DNA from 2 places in the Neobacillus sp. K501 genome. Region 1 is predicted to be linked to the other one. Evidence: riboswitches for the same ligand, from Rfam matches in the RefSeq annotation. Region 1 holds a riboswitch; the other holds the start of a gene.
What was found. A riboswitch is a leader RNA that binds a small molecule or an ion and turns the genes downstream of it on or off. The one in region 1 is predicted to bind FMN.
Positions count from the first base shown of each region.

Region 2: linked by a shared signal. The riboswitch ahead of ribE (riboflavin synthase) and the one ahead of ACWM35_RS05200 (ECF transporter S component) in region 1 are both predicted to bind FMN.

Region 1 is NZ_JBSLYA010000002.1:145,444-153,111, reverse strand. It holds gene ACWM35_RS05220 (ATP-binding protein) at 1-1,417, shown strand, start outside; gene sigX (RNA polymerase sigma factor SigX) at 1,615-2,166, shown strand; gene ACWM35_RS05210 (hypothetical protein) at 2,141-3,331, shown strand; gene ACWM35_RS05205 (peptidoglycan DD-metalloendopeptidase family protein) at 3,539-4,264, shown strand; FMN riboswitch at 4,406-4,538, shown strand; gene ACWM35_RS05200 (ECF transporter S component) at 4,699-5,274, shown strand; gene ACWM35_RS05195 (ferredoxin) at 5,389-5,637, opposite strand; gene ACWM35_RS05190 (helix-turn-helix domain-containing protein) at 5,882-6,919, shown strand; gene ACWM35_RS05185 (RecQ family ATP-dependent DNA helicase) at 6,919-7,668, shown strand, end outside.
Region 2 is NZ_JBSLYA010000001.1:113,390-121,057, reverse strand. It holds gene ACWM35_RS00600 (Cof-type HAD-IIB family hydrolase) at 1-684, shown strand, start outside; gene ACWM35_RS00595 (cold-shock protein) at 808-1,008, shown strand; gene ACWM35_RS00590 (YwbE family protein) at 1,156-1,350, opposite strand; gene ACWM35_RS00585 (hypothetical protein) at 1,350-1,544, opposite strand; FMN riboswitch at 1,715-1,861, shown strand; gene ribE (riboflavin synthase) at 2,001-2,660, shown strand; partial or broken gene ribB (3,4-dihydroxy-2-butanone-4-phosphate synthase) at 2,732-3,349, shown strand; gene ribH (6,7-dimethyl-8-ribityllumazine synthase) at 3,397-3,867, shown strand; cobalamin riboswitch at 3,940-4,133, shown strand; gene ACWM35_RS00565 (ABC transporter substrate-binding protein) at 4,289-5,248, shown strand; gene ACWM35_RS00560 (FecCD family ABC transporter permease) at 5,214-6,275, shown strand; gene ACWM35_RS00555 (adenosylcobinamide amidohydrolase) at 6,278-7,668, shown strand, end outside.

The DNA of each region.
Region 1 (7,668 bases):
TGAGGTGCAAAAGGTTTATTCCCTTTCTCCAAATATTAGTAGTGAACAGGCCTCGAAATATTCTATTATTGGTGTGCCTCTTCATCTTGACTCGGATGAAAATGGTGCTGTCTTTATTTATCAATCATTAGAGGTCGTTCGAAAGACAACACACGAAATGACGAAATATATATTACTTGTTGCTGGAGTTGCCATTATTCTTACTACTATATTTGCCTTTTTTCTCTCAACTAGAATCACAGCACCATTGATAAAAATGCGGGAAGCAGCTTTTGAAGTGGCAAGAGGTAAATTTGATACGAAGGTCCCGATTCTTACTCATGATGAAATTGGTGAACTGGCTACCGCCTTTAACCAAATGGGGCGGCAGTTAAAATTTAACATGAATGCCCTTAATCAGGAAAAGGAACAGCTTTCTAGTATTTTAAGCAGTATGGCAGATGGTGTTATCACTTTTAATCGTGATGGGACTATTTTGATTACCAATCCCCCAGCTGACCGCTTTTTACAATATTGGTATTATGAAAAAGGCGGAAATTCGACAAATACAGAAGAGATTCCTTCACAAGTGATGGAGCTTTTTCAGCAGGCAGTCGATACAGAGACAGAACAGATTGGAGAAATTTCTCTTCAGGGGCGACATTGGGTTATTCTTGTTAGTCCGTTATATAGTAACCAATTCATTCGGGGTGCTGTTGCCGTTTTAAGAGATATGACAGAGGAACGGAAATTAGAAAAAATGCGAAAAGATTTTATTGCCAATGTCTCACATGAGCTAAGGACTCCGATTTCAATGCTTCAGGGATATAGCGAAGCCATTGTAGATGATATTGCAGAATCCCAAGAAGAGAAAAAAGAAATGGCAAAAGTCATCTATGATGAATCACTTAGAATGGGTCGTCTTGTTAATGAACTTCTGGATTTAGCAAGGATGGAAGCTGGCCACATACAGTTAACGAAGGAAAAAGTTAATTTAAGCACATTTATGAATAGGATTATTCATAAATTTCAGGGGCTTGCTAAGGAACATAGTATCCAAATAAGTTCTGAAGTGGGTAGTGATATTCCTGATCTTTCATTTGATCCTGATCGAATTGAACAAGTGCTAACCAATCTGATTGACAATGCCATCCGTCATACCCCAGGGGAGGGTTCCGTTATGCTCCGAGTTAACGAGAATGATTTTGGGGTAAAGGTAGAAGTTACTGATTCGGGCTCAGGGATTCCTGAGGAGGATTTACCATTCGTGTTTGAACGCTTTTATAAGGCTGACAAAGCACGGACAAGAGGTAGGGCTGGTACAGGTTTAGGATTAGCGATTGCGAAGAACATTATCGATGCCCATCATGGACATATTTCAGTTCAAAGTAAAATGGGACATGGAACGACATTTACATTTTCGTTACCACGAAAATAAGAGAAAATTAAAAGATTTTGCCGATTGTTCTTGTTACATGAGAAACATTATGAAACTCACCTTTTTCGGGTGGGTTTTTTTGTTGTGCTTTCCTTTCCATTTCATGCCTTTCCTTTTTTTAATAAACAGTCTATAGTTAAATGGGTGAAACTTTTTTACATATCTATCGACTAATATTATAACGGGGAGGGGAATTGATGGACTCCGTTTTCGATGAACTATATGAGAAATATCATCATGACGTTTTTCAATTTCTATTTTATATGGTTAGAAATAAGGAACATGCTGAGGATCTTGTTCAGGAAGTATATATTAGGGTATTTAAGTCTTATCATCGTTTTGAAGGGAAAAGCAGTGAAAAAACCTGGCTATTTTCCATTGCGAAAAATGTGGCGATTGATTTTTTTCGCAAACAAAAGGGATGGAAGGACCGTTTACTTGAAAAATTTGATTGGTCAACGAGTCAGGTGAAGGATGATTATCCGATTCCAGAAGAAATTACCATACAAAATGAAGAGATTAAATTGATATACAAATGCTTAGAATTTTGCACAATGGATCAACGGACAGTCATCATTCTACGCTATTTAAATGACCTATCCATCATAGAAACAGCCCAAGCACTTGGGTGGAGCGAAAGTAAGGTCAAAACGACACAGCACAGGGCATTAAAGGTGTTGAAGAGGCATATGGAAATGCTAAATGGAAAGGAGGGAACAGATAGTGAAAAAGTCAGAGTGGAGCGATAAGCAACTCGAGGAACTTCTAAGGCAAATGCCAAAAATAAAAGACAATCGCCATCCTCGTGACATTTACCAAAATCTTTCTCTAAAAAGTAAACGTAAACGCCATTCATGGTTGATTCCGGTTGCAGCATCGGCAGCTGCCCTCCTTCTTATCATACTTCTTATTCCTAAACTGCTGGTCGGATCGAATTTATCTCTTGATAATCATGCAGAGGATAAGTCTATGGTAACCGAAAAATCCAATGATGCTGAGAATAACTCCTCTATTTTGATGAAGCAGGAAGAGGCGAGTCTGGATCATGGGGAATCGGCAGCTACGCCAAAAATTATGATACAGGGCGGTTACAAAACGGCTCTTTACGATTATGAGGTCGGGGATCAGAAAGTGATGACTTATTGGATTCCAGACCCGTTTGGACAAATATTAGTTCCTATCTCAACCACTGTGAATCAGGATGAAAATAATGATTGGCTTAGTTTGTATACTCAATCGATGGAACAATTAATGGAAGATGAATGGGGATTAACGGATTACTACCCGATTAATGCGACAATATCGTATGAAAGTGCCGATAAAAAAACAATAGTCGTGGATGTACCAGCAAATCATCCATATGGGCAAGGTTCAACGAATGAGACAAATTTTATCAACATTTTAAATAATGACTTTTCATCGAATAGTAATGTAAATAGGATATTGCTAAGAACAAATGGACAGCCTGGAATTGAATTCGGTAACTATGGCATTTTGTATGAATTAGCGATTACCCCAAATCAAAATCGTGCTTACTTCTTACATTATCCAGAAGGCAGTGATATTCCATTAATGGTACCGGTTAATAATGAATATATCGACATACAAGCAGCTTTAGAAGCGATGAAAACCGACCAGTCTGTGTTGGGTCTCAAAGCATCCTTGGAGAGTTCATTTTCTATCAAGGAAGCCACTGTTCAAAATAATAAATTAATCATTACGTTGAACGAGCATGCAAATATATCAGATGACATAAACACATTATACAGCTTTGAAGCAATCTTATTAACGGCAAAGGAATTTGGTATACAGTCGGTTGTTTTAATGAATTCTCCAATTTCTCAATTAGGACCATTTGATTTATCACAGGAAATAAAAGTTCCAATTGGAGCTAATTTTCGACCAATACAATAAGTAATGAAAAAATCAACCAATAAAAGGTTGATTTTTTTCATTGTTATATTTGATTTATACTTTTCTTGCTTTTTATGAATAAAAAGGGAAAGGTCTCCAAATTATAACAAGTATGTTTAACCCCACCTGCAAAATACAGTATGTTCTAAACGTGAAGCAGGTAACATATTGTTTGTGTAGATGTGGATAAAATTAAGGAGGAAAAAGATGTTAGACTACATAAAGCGGCTTTTGATAGCCGCAATTATGGCGGTTTGTGTAAGTTTATTATTTTTAGGTGGCAGGCATACAGAAGCAAGTATGCAGGCTGCAAATGAATTCCAAGAAGGATGGATATGGCCTACAGATGGCGTCATATCAGATACATATGGAACTAGGCATGGAACACATAAAGGGATTGATATTGCAGGGAAGTTGAACTCAGAGGTAGTCGCTGTTGCAGACGGGGTGGTAGGGAAGTCCTATTACTCAACCAGCTATGGTAATGTAATATTTGTGAAACATCCAAACAATTTTGTTACAGTTTATGCCCATTTAAACAAGCGGCTAGTTGCAGAAGGACAAGCCGTTAAGCAGGGGACAAAAATAGGGACGATGGGAAGGACGGGTGAATCAACTGGTGTTCATCTCCACTTTGAGAGCCACCAAATAGAGTGGACCCTTGATAAGAAAAATGCTATTAATCCTGAAATTCTGCTTGGTAAAGCGGATGTAGGCGCATCAATCAGGGCAGGACTCTCAAGTGTAGGCGAAAATGTTCTGGAGGTAAGTACTCATCTAAAAGGAAATCAATTAAAATATATTGTTCAAGAAGGGGATACCCTAACTGCAATTGCCTTGAAAACCAACCTAACGGTAGAAAAGTTAATAGAATCTAATCATCTAAAATCAGATCTAATCATACCGAAGCAAGTACTAATTATTCCAGAATAATCATAAACCTGCAGATAGCTGCGGGTTTTATTAATTTATGAAGAAAATAAGTCAGCGGAGATGATTTGATTTATAGCCAACAGTCATTTATCTTTCCAAAAATGATTATTTTCAGTATAATAGAATTGTAATTAAATAACGATCTATCTTCGGGGCAGGGTGAAATTCCCGATCGGCGGTATTGAGATTTAAATTCTCTGAGCCCGCGAGCCGAAAGGCAGGATTTGGTGCGATTCCAAAGCCGACAGTATAGTCTGGATGGGAGAAGATGGAGGTTCTGCAAACGTTCAAAAAATGCTAGTATATTGGACGTTTATTAAGAGTGCCTTCTAACTCCCTCAAGGATCTTTCTTGGGGGAGTTTTTGATTAATTGCTCTTATTTATTGCTGAACCTCTCTTCCTAACGTGATGGATCATAAAGGAGAGAGGAAAAATGAAAAAGAATCAGAAGTTAAATGTCAAAGCCTTTGTATCAATCGGAATGTTGAGCAGTATCGCCTATTTATTAATGTTACTAAACTTTCCACTGCCACCATTTCCTAATTTCTTATTTGTCGATTTCAGCGATATTCCAGCATTAATCGCCGCGTTAATTTTTGGGCCAATTGCAGGCATATTGGTTGAGTTTTTCAAAAATGTACTAAATTATATTGCAACAGGAAGTGCAACTGGAATACCAGTTGGCCATATTGCGAATTTTCTAGCAGGAGTTTTGTTTATACTGCCTGTATATTATGTATATAACAAGGTTGATACCAAGAAAGGTATGACGATCGCTCTAGCAGTTGGGACATTAACGATGGCAGTCATGATGAGTGTATTAAATTATCTTGTCATCTTACCTGCCTATACAGCTCTGTTAAATTTCCCTGATATGCGAAATTTAGTTGTCCCAGCAATCCTGCCGTTCAATATTATTAAAGGTGTAATAATGTCATTAATTTTTATGCTGCTATTCATTAGGATGCAGACATGGATTAATAAGCTTTCAACAATAAAAAGTGCATAAATAGTCAAAAGCAGTCAGGAGATTATGTCCTGGCTGCTTTTTATAAACAAAAAATAAAACCCTCACCTGTATAAGGTGGGGGCTAGTAGCTTAAGAATATCTTATTGACAATTATTATTCGAATTTAGTTGGGTTGCCATCAAATGGTTCGTCAGCAACTTTAATAGAATCAGTTGGGCAGCCTTCGAATGCATCCATCATGTCGTCGATTAACACATCAGGAATTTCAACGATACCCTCATTCTCGTCAAGTGTTACGAATGCAATGCCTTCGTCATCATAATCATAAATGTCAGGTGCAGCTGCTCCACAAGCACCACATGCGATGCAAGTTTCTTTGTCAACAATCGTATACTTTGCCATGAAAAAAAAACCTCCCAATAATAACTTACTTATATCCCATAAAACAATGGAAATGCATTACTCATTCCTATTGTAAAACTGTATGAGTAACTTTTCAATAGAAAAATCCTTATCAAGGGGTTAACGTAAATGTGTCTTGCTTAATCTTACATAATTTATAGCAACATTACAGCTGTTTTCATGGTAGAATAATAATGAAAAATAGCTGAAAATGTCGATAAAGAACAAAAAGTGGTGGAGTGGGATGAATTATATTGAAAACATTTTGTTGGATTGTATTAGACAATTAAAGGGTGAAAGGACTCTATATTCCATCTATCATCTTTTAAATGGAAAAAAATCATCACAAACAATTCAAGATGCTCATCTATTTTCACTGAAAAAATATTTTCGAATACTTGAAACTTTATCACGTGAATCTTTTGAAGAAATCTTTGTTCAATTAATTGATAAAAATTGGGTTGTAGCTTCTGGAGAACAAAAATATCTTCTCAGTGATAAAGGGGAAGCTTTTTTTTATAATCAATCGCTTCCACTTTATTTAAATGGGTGGAAATATCAACAGTTTACCCCAACCGTTTGGGAAAGGCTCTCGTTGCTTATTCAGGTTACTTCCAATTTGGCCTTCTATGAAAATCGCTATATCCCGATTCAAAAAAATAAAGAAGTTCATAACTGGTTAAAAGAATTCCTTAAAAAATCGTCACTCCCGAGACAGAGTTTAGGTCAAGCAGTTTTTAAAGAATTAGTTGTATGTCTCGAAGAAGGAAAAGACATTCATCCTGAGGTATTAGTATTCAGGTTAACAGGCTACCAACAAATAGGGCTGACATCTCTCCAGACAGCTAGCAAGTTGGACATGAATCCAGTTCATTATCATCTGGAATTTATGAATGTTCTTCATTATCTTATTCAGATGCTAGAGAATAGTGCTAATCGCTTCCCTGTGTTATTCTCATTACTTTCCAACATAGAATCAAATGATCCCTTAACAGTATCAGCAAGAAAAACCTGGGGATTACTTAATCAGGGTTTTTCAATCGAGCAAATCGCAAAATTTCGAAAGCTGAAATTAAGCACGATTGAAGATCATCTTGTAGAATTTGCTTTAAACTTAAATGAATTTTCAATTGATCCATATATAGATAAAGAAATACAAGGTAAAATAATCGAAATATCACGCCAAGAGGAAACGAAGCAATTAAAGGTCATTAGAAATCGCCTAAACACTGTTTCCTATTTCCAAATCAGGCTGGCTCTTGCGAAGTATGGTGATCAATAATGGAATTAGAAAAAATTTTATATAAGCATTTTGGTTATCAAGAATTTAAAAAAGGCCAAAAAGAAGTAATTTTATCCATTCTTGGAGGTAGTCATACATTAGCAATGCTTCCAACTGGAACCGGGAAATCTTTATGTTACCAGCTTCCAGGCTATTGTCTAGAAGGGCAAATACTAATCATTTCACCACTTTTATCGCTGATGCAGGATCAAGTCGAGCAATTTATGAAGTTTGGTGAAAAACGGGTGGTAGCGCTTAACTCTTTTCTCAGCCCTGTAGAAAGGGGTAATGTTTTACGGCATTTATCCAAATATAAATATATTTTTATTTCTCCTGAGATGCTTAGTTTGGCAACAATCATTAAGAAACTTCAGACACTTACAATTTCGTTATTTGTTGTTGATGAGGCCCATTGTATTTCCCAGTGGGGCTATGACTTCCGTCCGGATTATTCCAAGCTTGGGGAGGTCAGGGAGAAACTAGGAAATCCACTAACGCTAGCGTTAACTGCAACGGCGACTAAGAAAGTCAGACAGGATATTGTTGAGTCACTTCAGTTAGAGAATTTTAATCGAATCGAATCGACGATTGACCGCCCAAATATTGCTTTTTATGTGGATACAGTAGCTCATTATTATGATAAGCAAGAAAAATTGATACAGTATGCACTTCAACTTCAAAAACCTGGAATTATCTACTTTTCTAGTAAGAAGGCTGCGGAACAAATGGCCGTTCTCTTGGCTAGTAGA
Region 2 (7,668 bases), on a different contig from region 1:
AACGATAAGCATGAGGTTTCAGAAGCAAATCGAAAAGCGATAAAAGAGGCTCAAGAAAAAGGAGTTTATGTCGTTCTAAGTACTGGAAGGACATTAAGAACTTGTCAAGACCATGCGGATGCTTTAGAGCTCACTTCCTATTTAGTAACCGTTAACGGCAGTGAAATTTGGGATGAAAAAAGGGAAATCGTTGAAAGGAATTTTGTTTCCACAGAGTTAATTCAATGGATGTGGGAGCTTACGAAACAACATAAGACAAAATTTTGGGCAATCAGTACGGAGAAAAATTGGTTTGATGAAATGCCAGAGGACGTAACCGGGGTTCAATGGTTAAAATTTGGTTTTAATATTGACGATGATGCTGTAAGAGAAATCATTCTAAATGAACTGCAAGCAAAAGGTGAATTTGAAGTGAGCAACTCTTCACCCACAAATATTGAAGTAAATCCAGCAGGTATTAATAAGGCAAAGGGACTGGAAATAGTCTGTAACCGCCTGGGGATTGAGATGAAAAATGTCATGGCTGTTGGTGACAGCCTCAATGATTTAGCAATGATCCAAGAAGCCGGGGTGGGGATTGCGATGGGGAATGCTCAAGAAACGGTGAAAGAAGCTGCTGATTGGGTGACTGCTTCCAATACAGAAGATGGTGTTGCCGAAGCGATTCGAAAATGGGTATTATGATAAAATAAATTCGTTTGAAGTGTATATTTTTTGGTTTAAAATTTTTGTGTACAGGAAATAATAATCAAGCAAGATAAAATTGCAATTTCATGTATAGTTACATGCTAGGAGGCTACAAAGAAAATGGAAACAGGTAAAGTAAAATGGTTTAACGGTGAAAAAGGCTTTGGATTTATCGAGCGCGAAGGTGGAGACGATGTATTCGTTCACTTCTCTGCAATTCAAGGCGAAGGTTACAAAACCTTAGATGAAGGTCAAGAAGTTACGTTTGAAATCGAAAATGGTCAACGTGGACCACAAGCGGTTAACGTTCGTAAAGCATAATCAACCTTCTAAACCAAACAGACTCCTATTTCAGGGGTCTGTTTTTTATTTGCTCATAAAAAAACCCCACGAAATTACGTGGGGAAAAAGTAATATGGTATTTCTAGTAGTAGGTGATTTTCTAAACATCATACAAGCAAATGTTTATTATTTATGTATTTCTTGAACTCTTCCAACCAGCCCATTCGTTAACCTAACTTTAATTCCATGAGGATGGAAGACTGATTTTGTTAAAATATCCTTAACAATTCCGCTTGTGCGCTTTCCTGTTCTTTGATCAGCCTTTAGGACAATATCTACCGCAATCCCGGGTAGGATGTCCTTGCGGTTTTGCCCATTCATTAAACACCCATTTTTCGACGGGAGTTACTTACTTTTTTTGTCTGTTGGCTTGTTAGCCTTTTTGTTGCTTGTGAGTTATTGGCATGAGAATTTCCACCAGCCGCTTTATTTTTCTTATTCTCTAGCTGCTGCTTCATCGCTTCCTGTAGACTCACTTTCTTTTTTGGAACTTCAGGTTGATTTTGATCGGACATAAATATACCTCCAAAGTAGTTGAATGTATTCACAGTATAATCTATTTTTTGATAAATTAACATTTTAAAATCGAATTCTTATTTTTGGATAGTAAAATAATAAGCGAAATAGTTAATATTATTTCACAATTTTGCTTGGGTACGTTATACTGTTAAATAATTAAATGATGTTATTCCTTCGGGGTCAGGTGAAATTCCTAACCGGCGGTGATGAAGCGCAGCTTCTTAGTCCGTGACCCGGTTAACCTAATGGTTAAGCGGTGGATCTGGTGAAACTCCAGGGCCGACAGTTAAAGTCTGGATGGGAGAAGGAAAAAAAGGCAGGAGTGGAAACGGGATAAGTATATCCTTTTTTACCCCTTTATTTAGTATTGCCTTTAAAATCCCCCTGAAGACGTATCGCTTCAGGGGGATTTTTTTACCCATGAATTTTACAGGGACAAGGAGAAAAATACTATGTTTACCGGAATTATCGAGGAAATTGGTACAGTGGCCAATAGTCAGCGAAGTGGAGATTCTTATGTTCTAACAATTGAAGCCAAAAAAATACTTGAGGATGTCCGCCTAGGGGACAGTATTGCGGTTAATGGTGTTTGTCTTACTGTTACTAGCTTCACACATAACCAATTTACTGTTGATGTGATGCCAGAAACGGTGAAAGCCTCGAGCCTTCGTACCGTTCAGCGAGACACAAAAGTAAATCTGGAAAGGGCAATGGCTGCAGGTGGAAGATTTGGTGGACATTTTGTTTCCGGACATATCGATGGAACTGGAGTAATTAAATCAAAAAAGGCTCTTGAAAATGCGATTTATTATGAAATTTTAACAGACCCCGAACTGTTAAAATTCATCATTAAAAGAGGTTCAATTGCCGTTGACGGAACTAGTCTAACCGTATTCGATGTAACGAATGACAGTTTCACACTATCACTTATCCCTCATACACGCTCTGAATCTATTCTTGGAAATAAGGACAAGGGTGAAATTGTTAATCTAGAATGTGACATGATTGGTAAATATGTAGGACATTTTTTGATGAGTACTTCCGGACAAACCTCTAATAAGAGTGCATCAGGTTTAACGGCCAAGTTCTTAGAAGAAAATGGCTTTTACTAAAGGTCTTACCATTATTTTTGTAGAAACGGCAAACAATAATCTAGAAGGATTATGAGGAAGGGGAGGATAGGATGTTTGATACAATTGAAGAAGCACTGACAGAATTAAAACAAGGGAAGGTTGTCATCGTTTGTGATGATGAGAACAGGGAAAATGAAGGTGACTTTATTGCCCTTGCAGAAAGGGCTACACCAGATGTGATCAACTTAATGGCAACACATGGAAGAGGGTTGATCTGTGTTCCAATTGAAGAGGAACTAGCAGATAAACTAGAATTAGGCCCAATGGTAGCCCATAACACCGATCCCCATGGAACAGCCTTTACAGTTAGTATTGATCATGAATTTTCAACTACAGGGATTTCTGCTTTCGAGCGTTCTGCAACAATTTTAAGTATGCTCGATTCTGAAGCAAAACCTGCTGATTTTAAAAGACCAGGACATATTTTTCCTTTAGTTGCAAAAAAAGGTGGCGTTCTTAGTAGGACGGGACATACAGAGGCAGCAGTGGACTTAGCAAAATTATGTCAGGCAAAGCCGGCAGGGGTAATTTGTGAAATAATGAATGAAGATGGGACAATGGCACGAGTTCCCCAGTTAAGGGAAATTGCAGATAAATTAAAAGTTAAATTTATTACGATTAAAGACTTAATTGAATATAGGAAGAAATTGGAGCAGGCTAGTCAAAGATAAGTTTAGCGAAAATATGGAAAAATTTATATTTGGAGGAATTATGGATGAATAATCTTTTTGAAGGTAATTTAGTTGGATCAGGTTTAAAAATAGGAATTGTTGTTGGCCGTTTTAATGAATTTATTACGAGTAAATTGTTAAGTGGAGCACAGGATGCTTTAAAAAGACATGGTGTAAGCGAATCTGATGTCGATATAGCATGGGTGCCAGGTGCGTTTGAAATTCCGTTAATCGCCCAGAAAATGGCTAAAAGTAAAAAGTATGATGCCGTGATTACTTTAGGTACAGTCATCCGAGGATCAACTCCTCATTTTGATTATGTTTGCAATGAAGTAGCAAAAGGTGTTTCTAAAATTACATTAGAAAGTGGCATCCCGGTTATTTTTGGTGTGTTAACGACTGATTCCATTGAGCAAGCGATTGAGCGTGCTGGAACAAAAGCAGGGAATAAAGGATGGGAAGCAGCAGCAGGGGCAATTGAAATGGCAAATCTTTGTAGAGTTATTGAGCAATAATAATCCATTTTGTAGAAATTAGCAAAAATGATACAAAATTCTCCACGTTATTATATAATAGGACTATCATAAAAAAATAATTGAAGAATAGGTGCTAGAAATCTTTTTCTAAAGATTTTAAGCTTAATAGGGAAGTTTGGTGAAAAGCCAACACGGTCCCGCCACTGTAATTGGGAGCAACCTATAAAATGTCACTGTCGAAAGATGGGAAGACATAGGAAGCGATGACCATAAGTCAGGAAACCTGCCTAATTCTTGCGCCAAAAGGAACCTACGAGGATAGGGAGGTGTGGAAGACTAGTGCCTTTTTACTTATAAAGTATAAGGATCTATCGAACCAACATCTCTACATAAATGTAGAGATGTTTTATTTTTTATTCACACTTTTTTATGATCAAAATGCCGTACATAGGAGGAAAAAATGAAAAAATTATCTTCGTTATTATTTATTTTATTATTATCCATTGGTGTATTAACAGCCTGCGGTGAACAAAACGAAAGTCCTAAGGAAGAAACAAAAGGCAGTTCTGAGCAACAATCAACAGATAAAGCTTTTCCGGTAACCATTAAGGATGCCTTTGACCAAGAGGTAGTCATTAGCGAAAAACCTGAAAAAATTGTTTCTTTAATACCAAGTAATACTGAGATTGCCTATGCATTAGGACTTAAAGAAGAAATCGTTGGAGTATCAGATTATGATAATTATCCTGAAGAAGTCTCAAAAAAAGAGAAAGTGGGCGGCATGGAAGTTAACTTAGAAAAAATTATTGCTTTACAGCCTAATTTAGTGTTAGCACATGCCTCACAACATACAGCAGAAGGTCTGAAGCAGTTAAGCGATTCTGGAATTACCGTATTAATCGTGGATGATGCGCAAAATTTTGAGGAGGTAAATGACACCATTAGTTTGATTGGGAAAGCTACAGGTGAAACAATCAAAGCAGAAGAGCTAGTGAAAGAAATGGAGGAGAAATTGGCTGAAATAAAAGAGAAAGCTGCTGAAATCTCCGAGAAGAAAAAGGTGTTCATTGAGGTAGGGGCGGAACCAGAAATTTTTACGACTGGTAAAAATACTTTTATGGATGAAATGTTGCGTTTTATAAATGCAGAGAATATCGCAAACGACCAAGAAGGCTGGGTTGCGATGGATCAAGAAGCAATTATTAACCGTAATCCAGATGTCATCATTACTACTTATGGATTTTATGTTAAAAATGCGGATGAGCAAGTGTTAAGCCGAAAAGGCTGGGAAAATGTCAATGCAATTAAAAACAAGCAAGTCATCGATGTAGACTCTGATCGTGTGACCCGGTCAGGTCCTAGGATTGTTGAAGGAGTAGAGGAACTTGCAAAGGCTGTCTATCCAGAAGTTTTTAAATAATAAGTTAATAGCCTATTTTTTTGCCGGAGGTTTCCTGCTCTTTTCGATACTATTAGGGATATCGATTGGCAGTGTTTCGGTCCCGATTTATACGATTATTCAAATTATTATCGCAAAACTAACTGGCTTTATTTCACTTGATCAGATTGACCCGATGTATTCGAGTATTGTTATAAATATCCGTTTACCCCGAGTAATTTTAGCAGGTCTTGTAGGAGCAGCTCTTGCCATTGCAGGAGCGGCCTTTCAAGGTCTTTTAAGAAATCCATTAGCCGATCCCTTTACATTAGGTGTATCCTCTGGCGCTTCAGTCGGGGCTGTACTTACTTTGTTTTTTCAAATTTCCATCCCCTTTATTGGCAACTTCACACTGCCGCTTCTAAGTATTTTGTTTTCCTTTATCACGATCTTTTTAGTACTTGCTTTCGCTCGTAAAATTGATCGTTCGATGAGAGTGGAAACGATTATATTAACGGGAATTATCTTTAGTTCGTTTCTGGGTGCGATTATTTCACTAATGATTGCTTTAACAGGAGATGAGCTTAGACAGATTATTGGCTGGTTGTTGGGCAGTGTATCGATGCGCGGCTGGGAATACATAAAAATTATTTTGCCATTTTTTATCATTGGTTCCGTCATCTTGCTTTTTAATGTGAAAGAACTAAATGCGATGTCGTTTGGAGAAGAAAGAGCGCAGCATTTAGGGGTTAACGTTCAAAAACGGAAGCTAGTGGTTTTAACAGCGGGTTCGATCCTAACTGGAGCAGCAGTGGCTGTTTCTGGAACCATTGGTTTTGTAGGACTTGTCATTCCCCATCTCTCTCGATTATTGTGGGGTCCAGATCATAAGCATTTGCTGCCATTAGCGATAGTAACGGGAAGCGGATTTTTAATCTTGGCAGATCTCCTGTCCCGGACAATTATTTCCCCTACCGAATTACCGATAGGGGTTATCACCGCCTTTATTGGTGCCCCGATATTTGCAGTCATTTTATTACAAAGAAAACGGATGGAAAGAAGTGGTTAAGAATGCTTAGCGTTCAACAAGTTTCAGGAGGATATTCAGGTGAATCAGTCCTGAAGGATGTTTCCTTCAACGTTCAAACTGGGGAGCTTTATGGGATACTTGGACCAAATGGAAGCGGCAAGACGACATTGTTAAAAATGGTGAGCGGTATCTTACCATTTGAAACGGGTGAAATCCTGATTAAAGGAAAAAGAGTTCAGGACTATAAAACGAAGCAGCTGGCCAAAATGATTGCGGTCTTATCTCAGCATTCGCCACCTTCTTTTTCCTACACCGTGAAAGAGACGGTTGCGCTAGGGCGTTATGCCCATCAAACAGGATGGTTTCAATCATGGGGGGATAATGATGAGGAAATTGTTCAAAGAGTCATGATGCAGACAGGCATATCTTCCTTCCAAAATAAAAATATTCAGGAATTATCAGGCGGTGAAAAACAAAGGGTGTTTCTTGCGCAGGCTCTTGCGCAAGAACCCGAAATTCTCCTTTTAGATGAACCAACGAACCATTTAGATTTATCCTATCAAAAGGAGTTACTTGATTTCCTTAAAAAATGGACGAAAGATTCAGGTTTAACGGTAATTTCCATATTTCATGATTTGAATTTAGCGGGCTTGTATTGTGATCGCTTGTTATTACTAGAGAAAGGGAGTATTCATATTGACCATGCTCCCAATGAAGTATTAAGAGAAGAAAGAATAAGGGAAGTCTATAATACCGAAATTCAGAAACATCCCCATCCGAAAATTGCTGCCCCACAAATCGTATTATTGCCGGAAGTGGAAGGGAAAAAGATAGAAGAGAATTTGATCATTAATGAGGTTTTATTAACGATTTCGGATGAAATGATCACGTTAACTTCGCCGCTTCCGTTAAGAACAATGTCTTCAGGTGTAATTGGTTCAGGAACAGGTTGGTATCATCACTTTGTCAATCGACATGTTGGAAAGGATTACAATTGTAGTGATCATCGCAAGGAAATGGCGGACTATTTAAGGTCTAATCGGTTTGAACCATCCGAAACGGTAGGGATGATGACGGCTGTGTATCTGGAGGACGTATCCTATAAAATTTTAGAAGAGGATCGTTTTTCTGTATTCATTGTCGTCACTGCAGGTGTCGGAAATGCAATTGATGCCTCTAAAAGCGAAATGCACTCATTCGAAATGGTGCCAGGCACCATCAATACATGGGTCTTCGTCAACGGGGAAATGACCGAAGAAGCATTTATTCAATCTATCATGACGGCTACAGAAGCCAAAACGAAGGCAATGAATGATTTAAAGGTTATCGATGCGGTGACAGGCACCATAGCTACAGGTACCTCAACAGATAGTATATTAATCGCTGCGACACAATCTGGCGAATATCTTGAGTTTGCGGGAACGATTACCCC